DNA from 2 places in the Microbispora sp. CL1-1 genome. Region 1 is predicted to be linked to the other one. Evidence: predicted binding sites of a transcription regulator. Region 1 holds the regulator's gene; the other holds the start of a gene.

Region 1 (8,174 bases):
GCGACGAGTCGCGCGACTGGCGCCTGGCGGCCGAGCGGGCCGGCAACGCGATCCTGTCCGTGCAGCCCAACTGGCTGATCTTCGTGGAGGGCGTGAGCTGCCCGAGCGGCGGCGAGTCCAACGTCTGGGACAACGACCCCAGCAACGACGAGGACTGCGGCTGGTGGGGCGGCAACCTCACCAAGGCCGGGCAGTATCCGGTGCGGCTCAACGTGGCCAACCGGCTCGTCTACTCGCCCCACGAGTACGCCACCTCGGTCTTCCACCAGAACTGGTTCGACGACCCGTCCTACCCGGCCAACATGCCGGCCATCTGGGACAAGTACTGGGGCTACCTCTACAAGCAGAACATCGCCCCGATCATGGTCGGCGAGTTCGGCACGACGCTCGCCAGCAACATCGACAAGATCTGGCTCCAGGAGCTCATGAAGTACATGGGCACCGGCGTGAACGGCATGTCGTTCACCTACTGGTCGTGGAACCCCAACTCGGGTGACACGGGCGGCATTCTCAAGGACGACTGGGCGACGGTCGACCAGGCCAAGCAGAGCATCATCTCGCCCTACCTGATCCCGCCGACCGGCGGTGGTGGCACCCCGACGCCGCCAGTGTCGCCCTCGCCCTCGCCCTCGGCCTCGCCGTCGGCGTCTCCGACTCGGTCGCCCTCCCCATCGCCGTCTCCCTCGCCGTCTCCCTCCCCGTCGCCGTCCGCGTCTCCCTCGTCGCCGGGCGGGAAGACCTGCACGGCCACGTACAAGGTCGTCAACGAGTATCCCGGCGGCTTCCAGGGCGAGGTCACGGTCAAGGCGGGTTCGTCGGCCATCTCGGGCTGGACAGTGAACTGGTCCTTCCCGAACGGCCAGAGCATCACGCAGCTCTGGAACGGCACGCTCAGCGCGAGCGGGTCCAACGTCACGGTGACGAACATGTCCTACAACGGCACGCTGGGCGCCGGCGCCTCGACCGCGTTCGGCTTCAACGGAAGCTGGTCGGGCAGCAACGGCGTTCCGTCCTCGGTCACCTGTACGGCGAGCTGAGCGGGCGCGTCACGTCAGCACGGCGGCGATCCTCGACAGGATCTCCTCCAGGATCGCCGCCGATGTCGCGAAGTTGAGGCGGGCGAAGGTGTCGCCGCCTCCGTACATCGGGCCCGGGTTGAGCCTGACCCGGGCCTCCCGCTCGACGAACGCCGCCGCGCCGGGCACCCCGAAGTCGAGCCACGCGAGATAGGTGGCCTCGGGAACGCGGTAGCCGACCGACGGGAGCCGCTCGGCGACGAGCCTGCGGTTGCGGTCGAGGATCGCCAGCACCTCCTCCAGCCACGCGTCGCCGTGCCGCCAGGCGGCCACCGTGGCCTCCACCCCGAGCACGCTGGGCGCGCCGAAGATGTGGGCGGGCTGGCGGCCGAGTGCGTCCCTGGCCTCCTTCGCGCCGAGGTGGGCCACCGAGCAGTGCAGTCCGCCCATGTTGAAGGCCTTGCTGGCGGAGGTCAGCGTGACCGTGCGCTCGGGGAGGATCGTGGCGAACGGGATGTGCCGCTTCGGGGCGTACGTCAGGTCGGCGTGGATCTCGTCGGCGATCACCAGCGTGCCGTGCCGATCGGCGTACGCGGCGACGCCTTCGAGCTCCTCACGGGTGAACGAACGGCCCGACGGGTTCTGCGGGTTGACCAGCAGGAGCACACTGACGGGCTCTCCGGGGACCTCGAACCTGCCGTCGGCCGTCAGCGGCATGGGCACCAGGCGGCGGTTCATCCCGGTGATGGTGGTGAGGAAGGGGTCGTAGGCGGGGACGTGCAGTGCCACGGCGTCGCCGGGCTCGGTCAGGACGTGCAGCAGCACCTGGAGAGCCTGGTTGAGGTCGGTGAAGGACCGCACGTGGGCCGGATCGGCCCGCCAGCCGTGCCGCGTCTCCATCCGCTCGGCGAACGCCTCCGCCAGTGGTCCCGCGGTCGGGGTGTCCAGCCAGGCGGGATAGCCGAGGTCCTTGGCGGCGCGTCGCGCTATGGCCTCCGTGACCACGTCGGGCACGGGGAAGTCCATGTCGGCGACCCAGGCGGGGATGACGCCGGGCGCGGCCTGCGCCCACTTGATTCCGTCACGGCCCCGGGCCGCGTCGAGGGAGAGGGAGTCGAGCTTCATCCGACTCACCCTAATTGCCGGTTGACGACCGCCGAAAAGGCGGCCGCCGCGCCCCGCGATCCCGTCGTGCCGCGGGGCGCCGGCGCGGCTACAGCTTGCGAAGGACAGCCGTGACCTTGCCGAGCACGGTGGCCTCGTCGCCCGGGATCGGCTCGTAGTTGGGGTTGTGCGGCACCAGCCACACGTGCCCGTCCTTGCGCTTGAAGGTCTTCACGGTGGCCTCGCCGTCGATCATCGCGGCCACGATGTCGCCGTTGTCGGCGACCGGCTGCTGCCGGACCACGACCCAGTCGCCGTCGGCGATGGCGGCCTCGATCATCGAGTCGCCGGAGACCTGGAGCAGGAACAGCGTGCCCTCGCCCACGAGCTGCTTGGGCAGGGCGAACACGTCCTCGATGCTCTGCTCGGCGAGGATGGGCCCACCGGCCGCGATGCGGCCGACCAGCGGCACGTAGGCCGCGGTGGGCCGGCTGAACCCGGGCTCCTCCTCGGAGGTGGCGTCGGGGTCCACCCACAGCACCGGCTCGCCCGGCAGCCGGACCTCCAGGGCCCGGGGCCGATGGGGATCACGCCGGAGGTAGCCCTTACGCTGGAGCGCCGTGAGCTGGTGCGACACGCTGGAGGTGCTGGTCAGCTGGACCGCTTCCCCGATCTCCCGCATGGACGGCGGATAACCGCGCTGCTGGACCGAGTCGCGGATCACCTCGAGAATCTTCCGCTGCCTGGGGGTGAGGCCAAGCGAGTCGCGCCTGCGAACCGCGAGGTCGCTGACGCCATTCGCCTGCTCACTTCGGTCACTCACGATGCCACCTCTCAATCCGTGTTCCTCGTGTCGCACAGAGCGACCGTACCGCGATTCAAGATCACCGTCAAACAATTGTTCGATATCCAGCGAAATCGCCGATCTCGCCGTCCGCCTTCATCGTACGGGAGTTCGATCGATCCCGTGTTCGATTTCCCCGATCTTCTTCGGCCGCTGTAGGCGCAGGTCAGAAGCCGTGCGAAAAACGGCCGGGAAAAGGCGCGTAAACGGCCTATTCCGCGACGGCCGGGGCGCGTGATGCGGCCGTGACCCGGGGTGCGACACGCGGGCGGAGCAGGGACTTCCTTGCCCAAGGCCGGTTCGACTTGCGTTCAAGGTCGGGCGCTCCTACGGTTGGACCACAACATCTAGTAGTCACACCGGTGTAAGTTCACCACACCTTGTGTTCGGGGATGTGCGTTCAGGGAGGCGATGAAGTGCACTGTCCGTTCTGTCGCCACCCGGACACCCGGGTCGTGGACAGCCGCGCGGCAGAGGACGGGGCGGCGATCCGTCGCCGGCGCACCTGTCCCGAGTGCGGGCGCAGGTTCACCACGCAGGAGACCGTACTGCTGATGGTGAGCAAGCGCAGCGGAGTCACCGAGCCGTTCTCCCGCGAGAAGGTCATCGCCGGCGTGCGGCGGGCCTGTCAGGGGCGCCCGGTCAGCGAGGACTCCCTCGCCCAGCTCGGGCAGCGCGTCGAGGAGAGCATCCGGGGCACGGGCGCGGCCGAGATCGCCTCCCACGAGGTCGGCCTGGCCATCCTGGGCCCGCTCCGCGATCTCGACGAGGTGGCCTACCTGCGCTTCGCGTCGGTCTACCGCAGCTTCGAGACGCTGGCGGACTTCGAGGCGGAGATCGAGCGGCTCCGCGCGGCCCACGGCACCGCAGCCCATGGCACCGGGGGCGAGGAATAAGACGCCTTCCGGGGGACCGGGACGAGGCGGGCGGGGCGCGACGGCGCACCGCGACTATGTGGTTTCAACGAGCGTGGTCCGGAGAAGGGGCTCCATCGGGCCCTGGGAGGGGGAAGTCATGACGGAGACCGTGAGCGGCACGGTGTCGGGTGCGGGGGGTCGCCCGGGCAAGCGCCCGCGCAAGGGCCTGAAGATGAAGCGCATCTTCACCACCCCGGGTGTCCACCCGTACGACGAGGTCCGCTGGGAGCGGCGCGACGTCGTGATGACGAACTGGCGGGACGGCTCGGTCAACTTCGAGCAGCACGGCGTGGAGTTCCCGGACTTCTGGTCGGTCAACGCGGCCAACATCGTCACCACCAAGTACTTCCGCGGGGCGGTGGGCACCCCGCAGCGCGAGTCGAGCCTCAAGCAGCTCGTCGACCGGGTCGTGGGCGTCTACACCAGGACCGGCGTCGAGAACGGCTACTTCGCCTCCGACGAGGACGCGGAGATCTTCGACCACGAGCTCAAGCACGCGCTGATCCACCAGGTCTTCAGCTTCAACTCCCCGGTGTGGTTCAACGTCGGCACCCGCTCCCCCCAGCAGGTGAGCGCCTGCTTCATCCTGGCCGTGGACGACACGATGGAGTCGATCCTCGACTGGTACAAGGAAGAGGGCGTCATCTTCAAGGGCGGCTCCGGCTCCGGGGTCAACCTCTCCCGCATCCGCTCGTCCAAGGAACTGCTGTCCAGCGGCGGCACGGCCAGCGGCCCGGTGTCCTTCATGCGCGGCGCCGACGCCTCCGCCGGCACCATCAAGTCGGGCGGCGCCACCCGCCGGGCGGCCAAGATGGTCGTCCTCGACGTGGACCACCCCGACATCGAGGAGTTCATCGAGACCAAGGCGCGCGAAGAGGACAAGATCCGCGCGCTGCGCGACGCCGGGTTCGACATGGACCTCGGCGGCAAGGACATCGTGTCCGTGCAGTACCAGAACGCCAACAACTCGGTGCGGGTCTCCGACGAGTTCATGCGGGCCGTCGAGGCGGGCGACAAGTTCGGCCTGCGGGCCCGGCTGACCGGCGAGGTCATCGAAGAGGTCGAGGCGCGGTCGCTGTTCCGCAAGATGGCCCAGGCCGCCTGGGAGTGCGCCGACCCCGGCCTGCAGTACGACGACACGATCAACGACTGGCACACCTGCCCCGAGACCGGGCGCATCACGGCCAGCAACCCCTGCTCGGAGTACGTCCACCTGGACAACTCCTCGTGCAACCTCGCGTCGATCAACCTGCTGAAGTTCCTGCGCGACGACGACTCCTTCGACGTCGCGACCTTCGTGAAGGTCACCGAGCTGATCATCACCGCGATGGACATCTCGATCACCTTCGCCGACTTCCCGACGCAGAAGATCGCCGAGACCACCCGGGCGTACCGCCAGCTCGGCATCGGCTACGCCAACCTGGGCGCGCTGCTGATGGCGACCGGGCACGCGTACGACTCCGACGGCGGCCGGGCCATCGCGGCCGGGATCACCTCGCTGATGACCGCCGTGTCCTACCGCCGCTCGGCCGAGATCGCCGGGATCGTCGGCCCGTACGACGGCTACCAGCGCAACGCCGAGCCGCACAAGCGGGTCATGCGCAAGCACGCCGCGGCCAACGACGACCTGCGCACGCTCGGCGACATGGACAAGGCCCTGCACACCGAGGCCACCCGGCAGTGGCAGGAGTGCCTCAAGCTGGGCGAGAAGAACGGCTACCGCAACGCCCAGGCGTCGCTGCTCGCCCCGACCGGCACCATCGGCCTGATGATGGACTGCGACACCACCGGCATCGAGCCCGACCTGGCGCTGGTGAAGTTCAAGAAGCTCGTCGGCGGCGGTTCGATGCAGATCGTCAACCAGACGATCCCGCGGGCGCTGCGCCGGCTCGGCTACCCGGAGGAGCAGGTCGAGGCCATCGTCGAGTACATCGCCGAGCACGGCCACGTCGTGGACGCCCCCGGCCTGCGGCCGGAGCACTACGAGGTGTTCGACTGCGCGATGGGCGAGCGGGCCATCGCCCCGATGGGCCACGTCCGGATGATGGCGGCCGTCCAGCCGTTCCTGTCCGGCGCCATCTCCAAGACCGTCAACCTGCCCGAGTCGGCCACCGTGGACGACATCGAGCAGGTCTACCTGGAGGGCTGGAAGCTCGGCCTCAAGGCCCTGGCCGTCTACCGCGACAACTGCAAGGTCGGCCAGCCGCTGTCGGTCGCGAAGAAGACCTCCGAGGAGGCCCCCGCAGAGGCGGCGGACAAGGAGCCGGTCGTCCAGGTCGTGGAGGTCGCGCGGCCGACCAGGCGGCGGATGCCCAACCAGCGGCCGAGCACCACCACCCGCTTCACGGTGGGCGGCGCCAAGGGCTACATGACCGCCTCGTCCTACCCCGACGACGGTCTCGGCGAGGTCTTCCTCAAGATGTCCAAGCAGGGCTCGACCCTCGCGGGCGTGATGGACGCCTTCTCCGTGGCGATCTCGATCGGCCTCCAGTACGGCGTGCCGCTCGACACGTACGTGCAGAAGTTCGTCAACATGCGCTTCGAGCCGGCGGGCATGACCGACGACCCCGACGTCCGGATGGCGCAGTCCGTGATGGACTACATCTTCCGGCGGCTCGCGCTCGACTACCTGCCGTACGAGGACCGGGCCGCCCTCGGGATCTTCTCCGCGTCCGAGCGGGCCGCGCAGCAGCGCGGTGAGGACCCGGCCGCGCTGCAGGACGTGGACACCGCCGCGCTCGCCCAGTCGGCGCCGATCGAGAGCGGGCAGGCGCCGGTCGAGAAGGCGCAGCCCGCGCCGGTCGAGAAGGCCCCGGCAGCGCCGGTGGCCGTGCCGGAGCCGCGCCGGGTCGGCGCCTCGCTGGAGAGCCACCAGGGCCGTACGGCGGACGCGCCGCTGTGCATGACCTGCGGCACCAAGATGCGCCCTGCCGGGAGCTGCTACGTCTGCGAGGGTTGCGGCAGCACCAGCGGCTGCAGCTGATCGGTTCGCCGTCAGGCGGGGCGCCGGAGAGATCCGGCGCCCCGTCGGCGTGTTCACGGGACCTCAGACCGCCGCGGCCATGCGGTCCAGGCGGCCGGTGATGACGGCGGTGAACGCGGCGGGGTCCTCGAACGGCAGGCCGTGGCCGCCGGGGACCGTCACGAGCTCGGCGTGGGGAATGAGCCGGGCGAGCTCGCGCTGGTGGTGCGGCGGCACGATCCGGTCGTCGGCGCTGGAGACGATCAGCGTCGGTGCGGACACGTGCGGCAGGAGCCCGGTGATGTCGACGGAGATGTCGGCCAGGGTCTGCCTCTCGAACCCGTCCTCCGCGCCGCCGAGCATCGCCGTGAACGCGGCGGCGGCCTGCTCGAAGTCCTCCGCCGACCGGGCGCGGAGCGTCTCCTCGCCCATCGCGGTGAACTGGAGCAGACGGGCCAGCAACTCGCGGTCGGTGCGCACCAGGCGGACCCACAGGTCCATCTGGAAGGCCATCCACGGGTCGGTCCTGGCCCATCCGGCGTGCGCCGTCAGCGACAGGATCTTCTCCGGCCGGGTGCCCGCCGTCGCCACTGCGACGACGGCGCCGAGCGAGTGGCCGACGAGGTGGAAGCGCTCCAGACCGGCGTGCTCGGCCGCGCCGAGCACCTGGGCGACCAGGTCCTCGACGCGGATCGGACCGCCCGCGTCCACGGTGGCGCCGGAGCCGGACAGGTCGGGGGCGACCACGGTGAAGCGGCCGGAGGCGGCGTCGATGAGCGGGCCCCAGTTGGCCTGCGCGTCGGCGCCGGTGCCGTGCACGAGGACGAGACCGGGGCCGGTGCCGGTGACGAGATAGTTGACGGTGCTCGAACCGACGGTGACGACGGGCATGGTCGTTCCTTTCACGTGGTGATCCGCGCGGGTTCGCGGACGGACATCAGGAGGCCGACGGCGAGCGCGCCGGCCAGGGACAGGAGGGTCAGCAGCCACAGGGCGGTGTGCAGGGCGTCCGCGTAGCCGGCGCTCGCCAGGCGGGCGAACTCCAGCGGTCCGGCTCCCGCCGGCACGGCCCCTGTGATGTCGCCCTGCAGCAGGCGGGAGGTCGCCCGGGCCGCGCGCGCCTCGCCGTACGGGCCGGTCAGGCTCGCCTGGGTCAGCGCGGACAGCACGGCGCCGAGCACGGCGATGGCGACGACCTCGCCGGTGATGCGGGCCGTGTTGAACAGCCCGGCCGCCATGCCGGCCCGCGCGGGCTCGACGGAGGAGACCGCCGCCCCGTCGACCACGGCAAGCGACACGCCGAAGCCGGTCCCGATCAATATCAATGGCAG
Region 2 (8,174 bases), on a different contig from region 1:
CGTTCGCCCGCGGCCAGGTCTGGGTCGTGCTCGCCTCGCGCAAGCCTGTCGCGCCGTGATGGACAAAGAGGCTGATCGACTCCGACATATGGGTGCGTGAGGTGCGGGATCGGTCACGGCCTACCATGGAGAGGATTCCGTAGGCCCGCCGTCGTGAGGTAGCACCGTGTCCAGCAGCACCCCCGAAGTCAACGAGACCACCGCCGTCGGCACCGCCCGCGTGAAGCGCGGCATGGCCGAGATGCTCAAGGGCGGTGTCATCATGGACGTCGTCACCCCGGAGCAGGCCAAGATCGCAGAGGACGCGGGAGCCGTCGCCGTCATGGCGCTGGAGCGTGTCCCGGCCGACATCCGCGCCCAGGGCGGCGTGTCCCGGATGAGCGACCCCGACATGATCGAGGGCATCATCAACGCCGTCTCCATCCCGGTGATGGCCAAGGCCAGGATCGGCCACTTCGTCGAGGCCCAGGTGCTCCAGGCGCTCGGGGTCGACTACATCGACGAGTCCGAGGTCCTCACCCCGGCCGACTACGCCAACCACATCGACAAGTGGCAGTTCACCGTGCCCTTCGTGTGCGGGGCCACCAACCTCGGCGAGGCGCTGCGCCGCATCACCGAGGGCGCCGCGATGATCCGCTCCAAGGGCGAGGCCGGCACCGGCGACGTCTCCAACGCCACCACCCACATGCGCAAGATCCGCGGCGAGATCAAGCGCCTCACCTCGCTGCCCGAGGACGAGCTGTACGTCGCGGCCAAGGAACTGCAGGCGCCGTACGAGCTGGTGGCCGAGATCGCCAAGACCGGCAAGCTGCCGGTGGTGCTGTTCACCGCGGGCGGCATCGCCACCCCGGCCGACGCCGCGATGATGATGCAGCTCGGCGCCGAGGGCGTGTTCGTCGGCTCGGGCATCTTCAAGTCCGGCGACCCCGCCAAGCGCGCCGCCGCCATCGTCAAGGCCACCACGTTCTACGACGACCCCGACGTGATCGCCAAGGTCTCGCGCGGCCTGGGCGAGGCGATGGTCGGCATCAACGTCGACGACATCCCCGTGCCGCACCGCCTCGCCGAGCGCGGCTGGTAGGCGCCGGAAGCCGGAGCGAAGACGCCCGGCCGGACATCCCGGCCGGGCGTTCGAGCTGTCCGCCCCGTTATCGTGGCCTGCTATGACGACCGACGACACGGCACGGCTCGCCGAGAACCTGTCGCGTGAGCTGCGCCACATCGTGATGCTGCTGCGCCGTACGACGGCGGGGCAGCCGGTCACCGCCCAGCAATACTCCGTGCTCGGCTCCCTGGAGGACGGTGCGCGCCGGATGACCGAGCTGGCCGAGGAGCACGGCGTGCAGCTCCCGACGATGAGCGTGCAGGTCAGCCGCCTGGAGGAGGCCGGTCTCGTCGCGCGGGGCACCGACGCCTCCGACGCGCGGGTGCGCACCGTCGAGCTGACCGGCGAGGGACGCGACCGCCTCCGGGCCGTACGGCGGGCCAGGATCGCCTACCTGTCCGACCGGCTGGACGCGCTGACCGTCGAGGAGCGCACGGCCATAGCCCACGCCCTGCCCGCCCTCGCGAAGCTGGGCCGTGCCTGACGGAACACGCCGGCCTCGTCCGATCCGTCGTTTTGGGCCCGCAAGACCGCGGCCATACCCTGAACACGTCAGCACAGGAAGGGAAACCGTGACGTCCGCACCCAAGATCGGCGTGCTCGCCCTGCAGGGCGACGTGCGCGAGCACATCCGCGCTCTGGAGGAGTCGGGCGCCACCGCCACGCCGGTGCGCAGGCAGGAGGAGCTCGCCGCGGTGGACGCGCTGGTCGTCCCGGGCGGGGAGTCGACCACGATGTGGAAGCTCGCCGTCACCTTCGAGCTGCTCGAACCGCTGCGGCTGCGGATCAAGGAGGGCATGCCCGCCTACGGCTCGTGCGCCGGGATGATCATGCTGGCCGACCGGATCGAGGGCGGCATCGAGGGCCAGGAGACGCTGGGCGGCATCGACATGGTGGTCCGCCGCAACGCCTTCGGCCGCCAGGTCGACTCGTTCGAGGCCGATCTCGACTTCGCCGGACGGGGGACGATCAGGGCCGTGTTCATCCGCGCGCCCTGGGTCGAGTCCGTGGGGCCCGACGTGGAAGTGCTGGGCCGCACCGAAGCTGGGGATAGGATCGTCGCGGTCCGACAGGGACCGCTGCTCGCGACGTCCTTCCATCCGGAGCTGACGGGCGACGCGCGGGTGCACTCGTATTTTGTCGAAATGGTGAGGGAGCTCTAGGCGATGTCCGGCCACTCCAAATGGGCGACGACGAAGCACAAGAAGGCGGCGCTGGACTCCAAGCGCGGCAAGCTTTTCGCCAAGCTCATCAAGAACATCGAGGTCGCGGCCAGGACCGGCGGGCCCGACCCGGACGGCAACCCCACGCTGTTCGACGCCATCACCAAGGCCAGGAAGAACTCGGTCCCGATCGACAACATCGAGCGGGCCCGCAAGCGCGGCGGCGGCCTCGAGGCCGGCGGCGCCGACTGGCAGACGATCATGTACGAGGGCTACGCCCCCGGCGGTGTCGCGGTTCTCATCGAGTGCCTCACCGACAACCGCAACCGTGCGGCGTCCGAGGTGCGCGTGGCGCTGACCCGCAACGGCGGCTCGCTCGCCGACCCCGGCTCGGTGTCGTACATGTTCAACCGCAAGGGCGTCGTGATCGTCCCCAAGGGGTCGCTGACCGAGGACGACGTGCTCATGGCCGTCCTCGACGCGGGCGCCGAGGAGGTCAACGACCTCGGCGAGAGCTTCGAGGTGGTCTCCGAGGCCTCCGACCTGATCCCCGTGCGCAAGGCGCTGCAGGACGCCGGCATCGACTACGAGTCGGCCGAGATGAGCTTCGTCCCCACGCTCAACGTCCCCCTCGACGAGGAGGGCGCCCGCAAGGTCTTCAAGCTCATCGACGCGCTCGAGGACAGCGACGACGTGCAGAACGTCTGGGCGAACTTCGACGTGAGCGACGAGGTCATGGAGAAGGTCGGCGCCTGACGCCGGAGGCGGGCACGGGCCCTCGGCCCACATGGGCACGGGCCCTCGGCCCACATGGGCGCGGGGCCCGGCCCGAGGCCCCCGCGTGAGCGGAAAACCGGTGGCATGGCCGCCGGGGCCCGCATAGCTTGGCCGGTTGTGGACATCCGTCATCTCACGAGCGACGACCTGGACGCCGTCCTCGACACCCGCAGGCGCGCCTTCGGCCCGCTGTCCGGCGGCGACGTGGAGACCTGGCGCAAGCTCGTCACCCCGATGCTGCCCGAGGGCCGTTATCTGGGCGCCTTCGACGGCCCCCGGCTCGTCGGCGCGGCCAGGATCAACCCGTACGTCCAGTGGTGGCACGGCCGCCCGCTGTCCATGGGCGGCGTGGGGGCTGTGACGGTGGCGCCGGAGGACCGCGGCAGGGGCGTGGGCCGGGCGCTCACGCACGCGGTCATCGAGCGCTGCGCCGAGCTGGGCCACGTGGTCTCCGCGCTCTACCCGGCCACCACGCCCATCTACCGGAGCGCGGGCTACGAGCACGCCGGCGTGCTCCAGCGGGTCACCGTGCCCGCCGAGGCGCTGCGTACGCTCGGCGGTCCATCCGGTCTATCCGGCGCGTCCGGCGCGGTCAAGCTGCGCAGGATGGGCCCCGCCGACGCGGCCGAGGTCGTCGCCCTGGTCGGCCGGGTGCACACCGCCGCCCGCGCGAGCGGCCCGCTCTGCTTCGACGAGCGGACCTGGCGGCTGTGGCTGGAGGACGACGACGACTTCTGCTACCTGGCCGAGGACGGGTTCGTCGTCTACCGGTGGAGCGACGGGGACATCGAGGTCGACAACCTGCTCGCGGGGTCGGAGGCGACGGCCAGGGCCCTGTGGTCGCTGGTCGGCAGCTCCTCAAGCGTCGCCAAGTCGGTGAAGGCGTTCGTGGACCCGGCCGACCCGGTGCTCTGGATGCTGCGGGAGCGGTCGAGGGACGAGGTCAGCCAGACCCGGTGGATGTTCCGGCTGATCGATCTGCCCGCCGCTGTCGAGGGGCGCGGCTTCCCCGCCGGAGTCCGCGCCGAGATCCCCGTCGAGGTGACCGACGCCCTGCGCCCGGGCAACGCGGGCGCGTGGCTGCTGCGGGTGGACGGCGGCGCCGGCTCCATGACACGGCGGGACGCGCCGGGCGGTGAGAAGGCCGCCGGCGACGCGACACGGCTCGCGATCGGCGGGATGTCCGCACTTTTCGCCGGCGTCCCCGCGACCACCCTCCGCCGGGCCGGCCTGCTGAGCGGCGGATCTCCCGACACCGATGACGCGCTGGACGCCGCCTTCGGCTGCACCGCGTACATGATCGACTACTTCTGACGCCCCCGCGCGGCCGCTGATCGCGATAGAGTGACCGACCGAACAGATGTTCGGCGCAGCGGCGGCCGCGCCGCCGGGATCAGGGAGGCGTGCCGGTGCGGATGCCCCAGCTGCGGGTGATGGGCGTGGACCCGGGGTTGACGCGGTGCGGTCTCGGCGCCGTGGAGGGCCGCCCGGGCGCGCCGCTGAGCCTGCTGTCGGTCGGGGTGGTCCGCACCCCGCCCGACGACGACATCGGGTCCCGGCTGGTCGTCATCGAGGCCGAGATCGAGCGCTGGCTCGACGAGATCAGGCCCGACGCGGTCGCCGTCGAGCGGGTCTTCGCCCAGCACAACGTCCGCACGGTGATGGGGACGGCCCAGGCGTCGGCCGTCGCGATCGTCTGCGCGGCCCGGCGGGGGCTGCCGGTCGCGCTGCACACGCCCAGCGAGGTCAAGGCCGCGATCACCGGCAACGGCAACGCCGACAAGAAGCAGGTCGGCACGATGGTCACCCGGTTGCTGCGGCTCGACGCCATGCCCAGGCCCGCGGACGCGGCCGACGCGCTCGCCCTGGCCATCTGCCACGTCTGGCGCGGCGGCGTGCAGCATCGCCTGGCCGACGCCCTGGCCAGGGCCCGTTCCGGCGGTGCCGCCGCCATCGGCACTAGTGGCACCGGGGGCACCGGGGGCTCTGGTAGGACTGGGAGACCCGGCGAAGTCGCGGCCGGGCGTCAGGACCGGGGAGGGAACACGCGGTGATCGCATCCGTTGCGGGGCAGGTGGCGGCGATCGGCGCCGACAGCGCCGTGGTCGAGGTGGGCGGCGTCGGGATGCTCGTCCACTGCACCCCGGGCACCCTGGCCGGGCTGCGGGTCGGTGAGCCCGCCCGGCTGTCCACCTCGCTCGTCGTACGCGAGGACTCCCTCACGCTGTACGGCTTCGCCTCCGACGACGAGCGCACGGTCTTCGAGCTGCTCCAGACGGCCAGCGGGGTCGGGCCGCGCCTGGCCCTGGCCATGCTCGCGGTCCACGCGCCCAACGCGCTGCGGGTCGCGGTGGCGAGCGCCGACATCAAGGCCCTGACGATGGTGCCCGGCATCGGCCAGAAGGGCGCGCAGCGCATCGTGCTGGAACTCAAGGACAAGCTCGGCACCCCGGCGGCGGCCGTCGACGCCGCGCTCAACGGCGCGGCGGCGGCGCCCGTCTGGCGCGACCAGGTCCACTCCGGGCTGGTCGGGCTCGGCTACTCGTCCAGGGACGCCGACGAGGCGGTCGCGGCGGTCACCGCGGAGGCCGAGGCGGAGCTCGCGGCCGGCCGCGCCCCGCAGGTGGCGGCGCTGCTCAAGTCGGCGCTGCGCGTGCTGAGCGTGCGGTGACCCTCGTGGCGGGCTGAAGGTTCCATGAAATTTTCACCGGGAATCGGACGGGTCCCGGCAGGCCGAGCGGATGGTGTCGAGTGAGCTTCGAGCGGGATCTCGTGTCGCCGGAACCGGAGGGCGACGAGCGGGCGATCGAGGCCGCGCTGCGCCCCCGGCGCCTTGACGAGTTCATCGGGCAGGGCCGGGTGCGCGAGCAGCTGTCGCTGGTGCTGGAGAGCGCGCTGCGCCGCAACCGCCCGCCCGACCACGTGCTCATGAGCGGCGGTCCCGGGCTCGGGAAGACGACGCTCGCCATGATCATCGCCTCCGAGCTCGGCGCGCCGCTGCGGATGACCTCGGGCCCGGCGCTGGAGCGCGCGGGCGACCTGGCCGCGATCCTGTCCACGCTGACCGAGGGCGAGGTCCTGTTCATCGACGAGATCCACCGCATGGCCCGCCCGGCGGAGGAGATGCTCTATCTCGCCATGGAGGACTTCCGGGTGGACATCGTCGTCGGCAAGGGCCCCGGCGCCACCTCGATCCCCCTCGACATCGCCCCGTTCACCCTGGTCGGGGCGACCACCAGGGCGGGGCTGCTGCCCGCGCCGCTGCGCGACAGGTTCGGCTTCACCGCCCACATGGACTTCTACGACGTGGCCGAGCTGGAGCAGGTGCTGCGGCGCTCCGCGAAGCTGCTGTCGGTCGAGCTGCCGGACGAGGGCGCCCACGAGATCGCCCGCCGTTCGCGCGGCACGCCCCGCATCGCCAACCGCCTGCTCCGCCGGGTGCGCGACTTCGCCGAGGTCCGCGCGGAGGGCGTGATCGACCGGGAGATCGCGGCGGCGGCGCTCAACCTCTACGAGGTCGACGCCGAGGGGCTCGACCGGCTCGACCGGGCCGTGCTCGACGCGCTGCTGCGCAAGTTCGGCGGCGGCCCGGTGGGCCTGTCGACACTCGCGGTGGCGGTGGGGGAGGAGCCGGAGACCGTCGAGGTCGTGGCCGAGCCCTTCCTGGTGCGGCAGGGGCTGCTGGCCCGCACCCCGAGGGGCCGCGTCGCCACCGCGGCCGCCTGGGCGCACCTCGGCATGACCCCGCCTCCCGACGCGGTCGGCTCGGTGGCGGTGCCCTCGCTCTTCGACGACGCCTGAACGCCGGGCGCCAAGGCGGTAAGCGGAAACCGGGGCAAAGAGGTAACAGACCGATTGCGAAGCCCATGAAACGGGAACTTTCCCGCCCGCCTGCCCGTGGGTTCGTTGCCGGGCTTCTGCGTGCTCGCATACACTGCGTGGCTTGACTGGCCGCACACGCGAGAAGTCGCGGTGGCCCGCGTGTGAAGCGCACAAGACCTCCGGCGTCAGGCCGGTTCATCACGTTACGAAAGGGTGGCCCCCGTGGGTAACAACCCGCTTGGGACGTTCCTGCCACTGATCTTGTTGGTAGTGGTGTTCTACTTCCTCCTGATCCGCCCCCAGCGCAAGCGGCAGCAGGAACAGATCCAGATGCAGAACTCCCTCACCCCGGGCGCCCGGGTCATGACCACGACGGGGTTGTTCGCGACGGTGGTCGCGCTGCAGGACGACGACGTCGTGCTGGAGGTGGCCCCCGGTGTCGAGACCCGCTGGGTCAAGGCGGCGATCGGCCGGGTGATCACCCCCGCGGACGAGGTGACCGAAACCGAGGAGACCGTGACCGAGGGCACCGACACGGGGAACGGCGACGACACGAGCACCAAGCAGTCCTGAGTAGGCTGATCACAACTTTTCGACGAAAGAACTGACCTCCAGTGGCCCCACCGACCAGTAGCCAGAGCAAGCCGGGACGCACACTCCTGCTGCTCCTTGCGCTCATCATCGTCATGGGCGCGACGGTCGCCCTCCAGAAGGCGTTCGTCCCCAAGTTCGGCCTCGACCTCGCGGGCGGCACGACCGTGACGCTCTCGCCGGTCACGGCGGACGGGAAGGCGCCGTCGCAGGAGAGCCTCGACCGAGCCGTGACGATCATCCGGCAGCGCGTCAACGGCACCGGCATCTCCGACGCCCAGGTCGCGAAGTCGAACGACAACATCGTGATCCAGATCCCGGGCGCGGGCCGTGACGAGGCCCTCAAGCTGGTGTCGACCACCGCCGAACTGCGCATGCGGCAGGTGCTCGCGGTGGCCGCCGCGGCGAACCCGCCGGCCGAGGTGCCCACGGCGGCTCCGACGCCCAGCGGCTCGGCCACGGCGACGCCCGCGACCACCGCGGGCACGCCGACGCCGGCCGGGCAGGGCGCGGACAACGGCAACGCGACTCCCGCCGGGCGCGCCCTGTCGAAGGCGCTGACCGCGCCGTCGCCGGACCCGAGCGCCTCGGAGAGGGCCGGGAACCACCGCAAGGCGGGGGCGGGAGCCGCCCGCGCCAACCGGGCGAAGGCGTCGCCCTCGGCGGCCGCTCCCAGCCCCACGCCGACGGCCGCTCCGCAGGACGCGGGCGACCCA

Evidence for each region. The regulator LexA, encoded in region 1, represses DNA repair genes until DNA is damaged. The targets are predictions, from matches to a motif close to TCGAACANNTGTTCGA.
Region 2: a site for LexA is predicted at 4,398-4,413, ahead of ruvC (crossover junction endodeoxyribonuclease RuvC). Genes of this name have one in related genera too.

What each region holds. Positions count from the first base shown of each region.
Region 1 covers NZ_JAATEK010000003.1:268,019-276,192, reverse strand. The annotation lists gene HCK04_RS42010 (cellulase family glycosylhydrolase) at 1-1,037, shown strand, start outside; gene HCK04_RS05500 (aminotransferase class I/II-fold pyridoxal phosphate-dependent enzyme) at 1,047-2,141, opposite strand; gene lexA (transcriptional repressor LexA) at 2,230-2,943, opposite strand; gene nrdR (transcriptional regulator NrdR) at 3,381-3,860, shown strand; gene HCK04_RS05485 (vitamin B12-dependent ribonucleotide reductase) at 3,979-6,864, shown strand; gene HCK04_RS05480 (alpha/beta hydrolase) at 6,928-7,734, opposite strand; gene HCK04_RS05475 (MFS transporter) at 7,746-8,174, opposite strand, start outside.
Region 2 covers NZ_JAATEK010000016.1:116,408-124,581, forward strand. The annotation lists gene HCK04_RS20180 (DUF3048 domain-containing protein) at 1-59, shown strand, start outside; gene pdxS (pyridoxal 5'-phosphate synthase lyase subunit PdxS) at 167-1,081, shown strand; gene HCK04_RS20190 (MarR family transcriptional regulator) at 1,164-1,589, shown strand; gene pdxT (pyridoxal 5'-phosphate synthase glutaminase subunit PdxT) at 1,678-2,268, shown strand; gene HCK04_RS20200 (YebC/PmpR family DNA-binding transcriptional regulator) at 2,272-3,024, shown strand; gene HCK04_RS20205 (GNAT family N-acetyltransferase) at 3,163-4,359, shown strand; gene ruvC (crossover junction endodeoxyribonuclease RuvC) at 4,470-5,099, shown strand; gene ruvA (Holliday junction branch migration protein RuvA) at 5,096-5,716, shown strand; gene ruvB (Holliday junction branch migration DNA helicase RuvB) at 5,797-6,846, shown strand; gene yajC (preprotein translocase subunit YajC) at 7,090-7,440, shown strand; gene secD (protein translocase subunit SecD) at 7,482-8,174, shown strand, end outside.